2 regions of the Bradyrhizobium sp. USDA 4474 genome follow, and region 1 is predicted to be linked to the other one. Evidence: predicted binding sites of a transcription regulator. Region 1 holds the regulator's gene; the other holds the start of a gene.

The links. Region 1 encodes PhoB, which activates phosphate uptake and scavenging genes when phosphate is short. Its sites were predicted from a motif close to TGTCATNNANCTGTCAT; they were not measured.
Region 2: the regulator PhoB is predicted to act here: its motif matches at 1,563-1,579, upstream of ACVW16_RS33690 (RNA degradosome polyphosphate kinase).

What each region holds. Positions count from the first base shown of each region.
Region 1 is NZ_JBSRZJ010000002.1:2,931,303-2,936,237, forward strand. It holds gene ACVW16_RS15710 (acetylornithine transaminase) at 1-660, opposite strand, end outside; gene ACVW16_RS15715 (GcrA family cell cycle regulator) at 1,115-1,627, shown strand; gene phoB (phosphate regulon transcriptional regulator PhoB) at 1,728-2,435, opposite strand; gene phoU (phosphate signaling complex protein PhoU) at 2,458-3,174, opposite strand; gene pstB (phosphate ABC transporter ATP-binding protein PstB) at 3,186-4,010, opposite strand; gene pstA (phosphate ABC transporter permease PstA) at 4,007-4,852, opposite strand; gene pstC (phosphate ABC transporter permease subunit PstC) at 4,854-4,935, opposite strand, start outside.
Region 2 is NZ_JBSRZJ010000002.1:6,831,224-6,836,158, reverse strand. It holds gene ACVW16_RS33700 (CDP-alcohol phosphatidyltransferase family protein) at 152-694, shown strand; gene ACVW16_RS33695 (chromosomal replication initiator DnaA) at 787-1,464, shown strand; gene ACVW16_RS33690 (RNA degradosome polyphosphate kinase) at 1,653-3,842, shown strand; gene ppx (exopolyphosphatase) at 3,858-4,935, shown strand, end outside.

The DNA.
Region 1 (4,935 bases):
CACTTCGTCGAAGGCGAGCAGCAAGCCCTTCTCGTCGCAGAGCTGACGCAGCGCCTTGAGGAAAGACGGTGTCGCAGAGCGCACGCCGCCCTCACCCTGGATCGGCTCGATCAGGATGCCGGCGGTGTGTGGCCCGATCGCCTTCTTCACGGCCTCGATGTCGCCATGCGGCACCTGGTCGAAACCGTCCATCGGCGGCCCGAAGCCTTCGAGATATTTTGCCGATCCGGTCGCGGCCAGCGTCGCCAGCGTGCGGCCATGGAAAGCGCCTTCGAAGGTGACGATGCGATAGCGCTCGGGATGGCCCTTGGAGAAGTGATGATGGCGGACCAGCTTGATCACGCCCTCCAGCGCCTCGGCGCCGGAATTACAGAAGAACACGAAGTCGGCAAAACTCTCGTTGCACAGACGCGCGGCGAGCTTCTCGCCATCCGGGCTCTGGAACAGGTTCGACATGTGCCAGAGCTTGGTGGCCTGCTCCTGCAGCGCCTTGACCAGCGCGGGATGGGCATGTCCGAGCGCATTCACGGCGACGCCCGAGGTGAAATCGAGATACCGATCGCCATTGGTTGCGATCAACCAAACGCCTTCACCGCGCTCAAAACCGAGATCGGCCCTGGCGAAAACGGGGAGCAAATGCGGCGCTGCGCTGTTAGTCATGACGGCCACTTGAATGTTGCGGACGGTGTGGGCGTGCATTGCGCAACGCACCATTGACCAGCCTGAAAACGAAACGTGCCGCCTTTTAAGGGCGGCACGCGTCACCATTTTAGGCCTGGTGAAACGGGTGTCAATGCCGCCCGAACGCCTCGCGACATGCTGAATCCGTAGTCTTGCGGTGGCGATTTTGCGGGATATTCGCCACGGAACATGTGGAAGCGAGTCGCCGGACTCTTGCGCGTGAGTCACGCCATATTGTAGCGTTCGGCTTGTCAGATACGACATCTCGTGCAGCGGTTCTGATCCCAAAAGTCCTCTTGTACCGGCGTAAACGTTCGGGCGTCTGATTGCGCCCGGCGAGCCTTAAGGGATTCTGGCGGCACGGGTTTTTCGAAGCTTACGCATTCGTCGTGCGGCCCCGCAGATGGCGGCGCGCGGTGAAGGAAAGGGTGCCATGACCGTTTTGACTTGGTCCGACGATCGCGTCGAACAGCTGAAAAAGCTCTGGGAGGCCGGACTTTCGGCCAGCCAGATTGCCGCTGAGCTTGGGAATGTCACCCGCAACGCCGTGATCGGCAAGGTACACAGGCTCGGCCTGTCCGGCCGCGCCAAGAGCCCGTCTTCGGCAGCTCCCCGGCCGCGCAAGGCGCGTCCCGCGCAGCACATGATGCGCGTGAGCCGCCCGATCTCGCGGGGCAACACCGCACTCGCCCAGGCCTTCGAGGTCGAGGTCGAGGCTGAACCTGTGACCTTCGACAACGTGGTGCCGATGAGCCAGCGGCTGTCGCTGCTCGAATTGAACGAGGCCACCTGCCACTGGCCGGTCGGCGATCCCTCGAGCGCGGACTTCTTCTTCTGCGGCGGCAAGGCGCTCTCCGGCCTGCCCTATTGCGCCCAGCACTCGCGGGTCGCGTATCAGCCGGCGGCCGATCGTCGCCGCGCGCCGGCGAAGCCGGGTCCGCGCTGAGCATGGCTCCAGACGACAGCGTCCCGGTACCTGCGACGATCGAGACATAAAAAAGCGCGCCCCAGGGCGCGCTTTTTATTTTGCTTGCATGTCACCGTGCTCAGGCCTGCTCGGCCTTCGCGAAGCGGTCGTCGAGCGCGTAGCCGGCGCCACGGACGGTGCGGATCGGGTCCTGCTCGCGGCCGAGATTGAGGAGCTTGCGCAGGCGGCCGATATGCACGTCGACGGTCCGCTCGTCGATGTAGATGTCGCGGCCCCAGACGCTGTCGAGCAACTGCTCGCGCGAGAACACGCGGCCGGGATGCTCCAGGAAGAACTCCAGCAGGCGATATTCGGTCGGGCCGAGGTCGATCGGCCGGCCCGAGCGCGCCACGCGACGCTTTTCGCGGTCGAGCTCGATGTCGCCGAAAGCCAGCACGGTTGCGAGCCGCTCGGGGCTTGCACGCCGCAGCAGTCCTTTCACCCGCGCCAACAGCTCAGGCACGGAGAACGGCTTGACGATGTAATCGTCGGCGCCGGTGGCGAGGCCGCGCACCCGCTCGCTCTCCTCGCCGCGCGCGGTGAGCATGATGATCGGCAGCTGCTTGGTGTCGGACCGCGTCCGCAACCGGCGGCACAGCTCGATACCGGACAGGCCCGGCAGCATCCAGTCGAGCACGATCAGATCGGGAATGTGCTCCTTGAGACGGGTGTCGGCGTCGTCGCCGCGCATCACCGTCTCGACGTCATAACCGTCGCCTTCGAGATTGTAGCGAAGCAGCTCGGTGAGAGCTTCTTCGTCTTCAACCACCATAATGCGTGCGCCCATGGGGTCGTCGCTCCTTGAGGATTCAGGTGTTGGGGACGGTGGTTGCGAAGGTCGTCATGTCGCCCTTCGGTCGCTTGTCGGTGATGGCCTGGCCTTCGATCATGTAGAACACGGTCTCGGCAATGTTGGTGGCGTGGTCGCCGATCCGCTCGATGTTCTTGGCGCAGAACATCAGATGGATGCAGAACGAGATGTTGCGCGGATCCTCCATCATGTAGGTGAGGAGCTCGCGGAACAGCGAGGTGCAGATGGCGTCGACCTCCTCGTCGCCCTTCCACACCACCATCGCCGCCGGCAGATCATGCGCGGCATAGGCATCCAGCACCGACTTGACCTGTTGCTGCACGAGGTCGGTCATGTGCTCGAGGCCACGGAACAGCTTGAGCGGATGGAAATCCGTCTCAAGCGCCGCGACGCGTTTGCCCATGTTCTTGGCGAGGTCGCCGATCCGCTCGAGATCGGTCGCGACGCGCATGGCGCCGACGATCTCGCGCAGATCGATCGCCATCGGCTGGCGGCGGGCGATGGTGAGCACGGCGTGCTCCTCGATCCGCCTTTGAAGCGCGTCGATCTCGGCGTCGGTGATGACCACGCGCTGGCCGAGCGCGACGTCGCGACGGATCAGCGCGTCGACGGAATCGACGATCATCCGCTCGGCGAGGCCGCCCATTTCCGCGACCGACCGGGTGAGCTCCTGGAGGTCGGTATCGAAAGCCTTTGCGGTATGTTCAGAACCCATGTCCTGTCTCCTCAGCCGAACCGGCCGGTAATGTAATCCTGCGTGCGCCGGTCGGTCGGCGACGTGAAGATCTTGCTGGTGTCGTCGAACTCGATCAACTCGCCGAGATACATGAAGGCGGTCTTGTCGGAGACGCGCGCCGCCTGCTGCATGTTGTGGGTGACGATCGCGATCGTGTAATTCTCGGACAGTTCCTGGATCAGCTCCTCGACCTTGGCGGTCGAGATCGGGTCGAGCGCCGAGCAGGGCTCGTCGAACAGGATCACCTCGGGCCGCACGGCGACGGTGCGCGCGATGCAGAGACGCTGCTGCTGGCCGCCGGAGAGCGAGAGGCCGGATGCATTGAGCTTGTCCTTGACCTCGTTCCACAGCGCGCCGCCGCGCAGCGCCTTCTCGACGCGGTCGTCCATCTCGGACTTCGGGATCTTCTCGTAGAGACGGATGCCGAAGGCGATGTTCTCGTAGATCGTCATCGGAAACGGCGTCGGCTTCTGGAACACCATGCCGACGCGCGCGCGCAACAGATTGAGGTCCAGCCCGGGATCGAGGATGTTGGTCTGGTCGAGCATCAGCTGGCCGGTGACGCGCTGGCCGGGATAGAGGTCGTACATCCGGTTGAAGATGCGCAGCAGGGTCGACTTGCCGCAGCCCGACGGGCCGATGAAGGCCGTGACGCGGTTGGTGCCGAGCGCCAGATTGATGTTCTTCAGCGCGTGGTGCTCGCCGTAATAGAAGTTGAGATTGCGCACCGTCACCTTCGCCGGAGCTTCGGGCAGCGGCTGCTGGGCATGCGGGAGCCCGCCGGAGGCGCTCATCGATACGGAAAGGTCACTCATTTTGCGGTCCTCTCGGCGCCAAGAATGCGCGCGCCAATGTTCAGGGCAAGCACGGTCAACGTAATCAGCAGCGCACCGCTCCAGGCGAGTTGCTTCCAATAGGCATAGGGGCTCTGGACGAAGTTGTTGATCGTCACGGGCAGGTTCGCCATCGTCTTGTTCAAGCCGAGGCTGAAGAACTGGTTCGACAGCGCGGTGAAGAGCAATGGCGCGGTCTCGCCGGCGACACGGGCGGTCGCGAGCAGCACGCCGGTAATGAGACCCGAGCGGGCCGCGCGATAGGCGATCCGCTTGATCACCAGCGAGCGCGGCAGGCCGAGCGCCGAGGCCGCTTCGCGCAGCGCGTTCGGCACCAGCAGCAGCATGTCCTCGGTCGTACGCAGCACCACCGGGATCACGATGACGGCCAAAGCGAGCGAGCCTGCGATCGCCGAGAAGCCGCGCATCGGCACCACCACGGCGCCATAGATGAACAGGCCGATGATGATCGAGGGCGCCGACAGCAGGATGTCGTTGATGAAGCGGATCACCGAGGTCAGCTTGTCGTTGCGACCGTACTCGGCGAGATAGGTGCCGGCGAACAGGCCGAGCGGCGCGCCGATGCCGACGCCGATCACGGTCATGATCAGCGAACCCACGATGGCGTTGCGCAGGCCGCCTTCGGTCGAGCCCGGCGGCGGCGTGTCGGCGACGAACAGTTCGAGGTTGAGGCCCGCCAACCCGTTGTAAAGCAGCGTCATCAGGATCAGCGCGAGCCAGGTCACGCCGAAGGCGGCGGCGGCGATGCAGAGCGTGCGGACGACGATGTCCTTGCGGCGGCGGCGTGCATAAATCCGGTTCATGTTACTTCCCCGCCTTCCTTTCCAGACGCAGCAGCATCAGCCGGGCGCCCGCGAGCACGAAGAACGTCAGCACGAACAGCAGC
Region 2 (4,935 bases), 3.9 Mb from region 1:
CGATTTCCAGTGGGTTTGCGGCTGGTTACGTCGAATTCCGGGGACGCGCAATGGCAAGCGTGGCGCCCCGCCCTATACTATGTAGAGATATCAACCGGTTCAGCCTCTAAGAGGCCGATTCGAGGACAGGTCGGGTGCCGGGAAGCGCCGTGTGAGTATTCCGAACATCATTACCCTGGGCCGCATCATGCTGGTCCCGATCATCGTCTGGGCCATCGTGTCGAGCCAAATGGAGGTGGCGTTCGCCGTCTTCCTGATCGCGGGGATCAGCGATGCCGTGGACGGTTTCCTGGCCAAGCGCTTCAACATGGCGAGCGAGCTCGGTGCCCTGCTCGATCCCCTGGCCGACAAGGCGCTGCTGGTGTCGATCTACCTGTCGCTGGGGATCCGGGGCGACATCCCGCGCTGGATCGTGATCCTGGTGGTCTCCCGCGACATCATGATCGTCACGGCCGTGATCGTATCCTGGCTGTTCGACAAGCCGGTCGAGATGCGGCCGTCGAAAGTATCCAAGCTAAACACAGCCGCACAGGTCTCCTACGCGGCCTTGGTACTGGCTGCGCTTGCCTTCGGCTTCGGACCGGCGCCCTATGACGTGATCCTGATGGGCTTCGTCACGCTGTTCACGCTCTCTTCGGTGTCGCTCTATCTCGTCGAGTGGCTGCGGCACATGAGTACGATCGAGGCCAAATGAGACGGCAGGCGGCCCCGCAAAAGGCCAACTCCCGATCGAATAAGTCGAATGTTTCAGACAACGCCGGCACGCCGGCACGGAGCAAAGCAAGCGTGGCAGGCCGCGTTCATCCCCGACAATTGGCGTTCTCGCTTCCGCATGCGGAAAGCCTCAGCCGGGACAATTTTCTCGAAGGTCCCGCTAACGCCGCCGCAGTCGCTCTGATCGACGGCTGGCCGGAATGGCCAAACCGGACCATGTGGCTCGCCGGTCCCGAAGGTGCAGGCAAGAGCCATCTGGCCACGATCTGGGCCGAGCTATCAGGTGCCCGCTCGACCACGGCCAGCGCGCTGAGCGCCCCAGCCGTCCCCGGAGCGCTCGCGACCGGCGCGCTGGTGGTCGAGGATCTGAAAGCCGGTGATTTTGACGAACGCGCCCTCTTCCATCTGATGAATCTCGCCCGCGAGGATGGCGCTTATGTGCTGTTCACCGGGCGCGAGACGCCGGCGGCGATAGCGGTCGAGCTCCGCGACCTGCGCTCCCGCTTTCGGACAATTCCGGTGATTTCGCTGCGGTCGCCGGACGACCAGCTGTTCCGCGGCCTGATCGTCAAATTCTGCGCCGATCGCCAGCTCAGCGTGGACGAAAGCGTCGTCAGTTACCTCGCCACCCGGCTGGAGCGATCCTCGGCCGCCGCCCGGCGCGCCGTGGAGCTGCTCGACGGCGAGGCGCTGCGGCTGGGCCGGCCCGTCACCCGGGCGCTCGCTGCCGAGCTGCTCCGCGACGGCTGACCGCAAGGGCGCGTCTTAGGCCTCCTCTTGGTCTCCTCTCGGACCCGCTTGGCCCCCCCCTTGGGCCCGCTTGACGCGGCGCGGCGGCGGAACATCAATGTCATCGAAACGTCATCGCAGTAACACATGCTCCGGCCGGATTTGCGCACAAGTCGCAATGTGGGGCGAACGAGATGGACCGACTTCTTATGGATTCCGCGCAAGCTGTTGAAACGAAAGAGAAAGCCACGGAGGCCGAGCGCCTGCCGGCGATCGCCTCGAGCCCTGAGCGATTCATCAACCGCGAGCTGTCTTGGCTGCATTTCAACCGCCGCGTCCTCGAGGAGTCGGTCAATCCCAGCCACCCTATGCTGGAGCGGGTGCGATTCCTGTCGATTTCGGCGAATAACCTCGACGAGTTTTTCATGGTCCGCGTCGCCGGTATCAAGGCGCAGGTCCGCGAGGGCATTGCCGAGCGTGCCCCGGACGGCCTGACTCCGTCCGAGCAACTCGCGCTGATCAACCGCACGGTCTCGCAACTTGCCAGCGATCAGCAGGCGATCTGGCGCGACCTGCGCGGCACGCTGGCCGATGTCGGCATCGTGCTGGTCGACGGCAAGGAGGTCACCAAGGCCGAGCGGACCTGGCTCGAGGACTATTTCCTCAACAACGTCTTCCCGCTGCTGACGCCATTGGCGATCGATCCGGCCCACCCCTTCCCATTCATCCCGAGCCTCGGCTTCACCATCGCGCTCCAGCTCACCCGCGAGGCCGACGGCAAGCAGATGAACGCGCTGATCCGCATGCCCGGCAAGATCGACCGCTTCATCCGCCTGCCGGCCGAAGGCAAGGTCCGCCTGATCTCGCTGGAGCAGGCCACCGGACTGTTCATCAACCGTCTGTTCCCCGGCTACAGCCTCCACGGCCAGGGCGCCTTCCGCATCATCCGCGACTCCGAGCTCGAAATCGAGGAAGAGGCCGAAGACCTCGTCCGCCTGTTCGAGACCGCGCTGAAGCGCCGCCGCCGTGGATCGGTGATCCGCCTCGAGATCGACGCCAAGATGCCGGAGGAGCTGCGCAACTTCGTCCAGCACGCGTTGTCGGCGGCCGACGACGAGGTGTTCCTGGTCGACGGCGTGCTCGCCATGAACGAACTTTCGCAGCTGACGCGTCTCGACCGGCCCGACCTCGAATTCACCCCTTACGTGCCGCGCCACCCCGAGCGCGTGCGCGAGCATGGCGGCGACATCTTCGCTGCCATCAGGCAGAAGGATCTGATCGTCCATCACCCGTACGAGTCGTTCGACGTGGTGGTGCAGTTCCTGCAGCAGGCCGCCCGCGATCCTGATGTGGTCGCGATCAAGCAGACGCTCTACCGCACCTCCAACAATTCCCCGATCGTCCGCACGCTCGCGGAGGCTGCCGAAGCCGGCAAATCCGTCACCGCGCTGATCGAGCTGAAGGCGCGCTTCGACGAAGAGGCCAACATCCGATGGGCGCGCGATCTCGAACGCGCCGGCGTGCAGGTCGTCTACGGCTTCCTCGAGCTGAAGACGCACGCCAAGCTCTCGATGGTGGTACGCCGCGAGGGCGGCAGCCTCACCACTTACGTCCACACCGGCACCGGCAATTATCATCCGGTCACCGCACGCATTTATACGGATCTCTCCTACTTCACCTCGGAGCCGACCATCGGCCGCGACGCCGCGCGCGTGTTTAACTTCATCACGGGCTACGCCGCGCCGAGCGATCTGGAAAGGATGGCGGTGTCGCCGCTGACCTTGCGCAAGCGCATCATCGAGCACATCCAGGGCGAGACCGAGCACGCGCGTCACGGCAAGCCCGGCGCGGTCTGGATGAAGATGAATGCGCTTGTCGACCCCGACATCATCGACGCGCTCTACGAGGCCTCCCAGGCCGGCGTCCAGGTCGAGCTTGTGGTGCGCGGCATCTGCTGCCTCAGACCCGGTATCCCCGGCCTGTCGGAAAACATCCGCGTCAAATCGATCATCGGACGCTTCCTGGAACACGGCCGAATCTACTGCTTCGGCATGGGCCAGGGCCTGCCGAGTGCGAAAGCGGCTGTGTATATCTCGTCGGCCGACATGATGCCGCGCAACCTCGACCGCCGCGTCGAGGTGCTGTGTCCGCTGCAAAATCCCACGGTGCACCAGCAGGTTCTCGAACAGATCATGGTCGCGAACCTGAAGGACAATGAGCAGAGCTGGCAATTGTTGCCGGACGGGTCCTCAACGCGTATGAAGGCCGCGAAGGGCGAGGAGCCTTTCAACGTGCACAACTACTTCATGACAAATCCGAGTCTGTCTGGCCGTGGAAAGTCGCTCAAGGAATCTTCGCCGCGTCGTCTTACGCGCCGCAACGAACGCCATCCGTCCTGACCGGAGAACTTTACCTTGAAACGGCCGCGCAAGCGTGGCGCCAGCGTCGCGGTCATCGACATCGGCTCCAATTCGGTTCGTCTCGTCGTCTACGAGGCGCTGGCGCGGAGCCTGATTCCGATCTTCAACGAGAAGACGCTGTGCGGCCTCGGGCGCGAGGTGCAGAGCACGGGCCTGCTTGCGCCCGACGCCGTCGACAAGGCGCTGACTTCGCTCAAGCGCTTCCGCGCCCTGTGCCGCGTGATGCAGGTCGGCCGCGTGTTCGCGATTGCGACCGCGGCCTGCCGCGACGCCTCCAACGGCCCCGACTTCATCGCGAAAGCCGAGCGCATCTGCGCCGTGAAGATCGAGATCCTGTCGGGACCGCGCGAAGCAAAGCTGTCGGCGCTCGGCGTGGTGTCGGGCATTCATCGCCCCGACGGCATCGTCGGCGATCTCGGCGGTGGTTCACTCGAACTGATCGACGTGCGCGGCAATGGCGTGCGCAGTGGCGTGACGCTGCCGCTCGGTGGCCTCGCACTCCAGGACCTCGCGCATAAATCGCTCAAGCGCGCCGACCGCATCGTGCGCGAGGCGATCGACGAGGTACCTCTGCTCACCGCCGGCCGCGGCCGCACTTTCTACGCCGTCGGCGGCACCTGGCGCGCGCTTGCACGCATTCACATCATCCAGAGTGGCTATCCGCTCCAGGTGATGCACGGCTATTCGATCCCCGCGCCCGAAGCGCTCGATTTTGCCCGTCGGCTGCGACGCCTCGCCGCCGTCGACATGCTCGCCGACATCGAGGTCGTTGCGGATGCGCGGCGCCCTCTCCTCACCTACGCAGCGCTCGTGCTCGAGCACATTATCCGCGTGGCGCAGCCGAAGACCATTGTGTTCTCGACCTTCGGCGTCCGCGAGGGCCTGCTGCACGAGAAGCTGCCGGAGACCGAGCGCAACAAGGACGGCTTGATCTGCGCGGCCGAGGAGCTGAACCAGCTGCTGTCGCGCTCGGCGAAGCACGCCCGTGAGCTGATGGCCTGGACCGATCGCCTCGCGCGCGTCGTGAAGCTGCGCGAGACCGAGGAGGATCGCCGCCTTCGCCACACCGCCT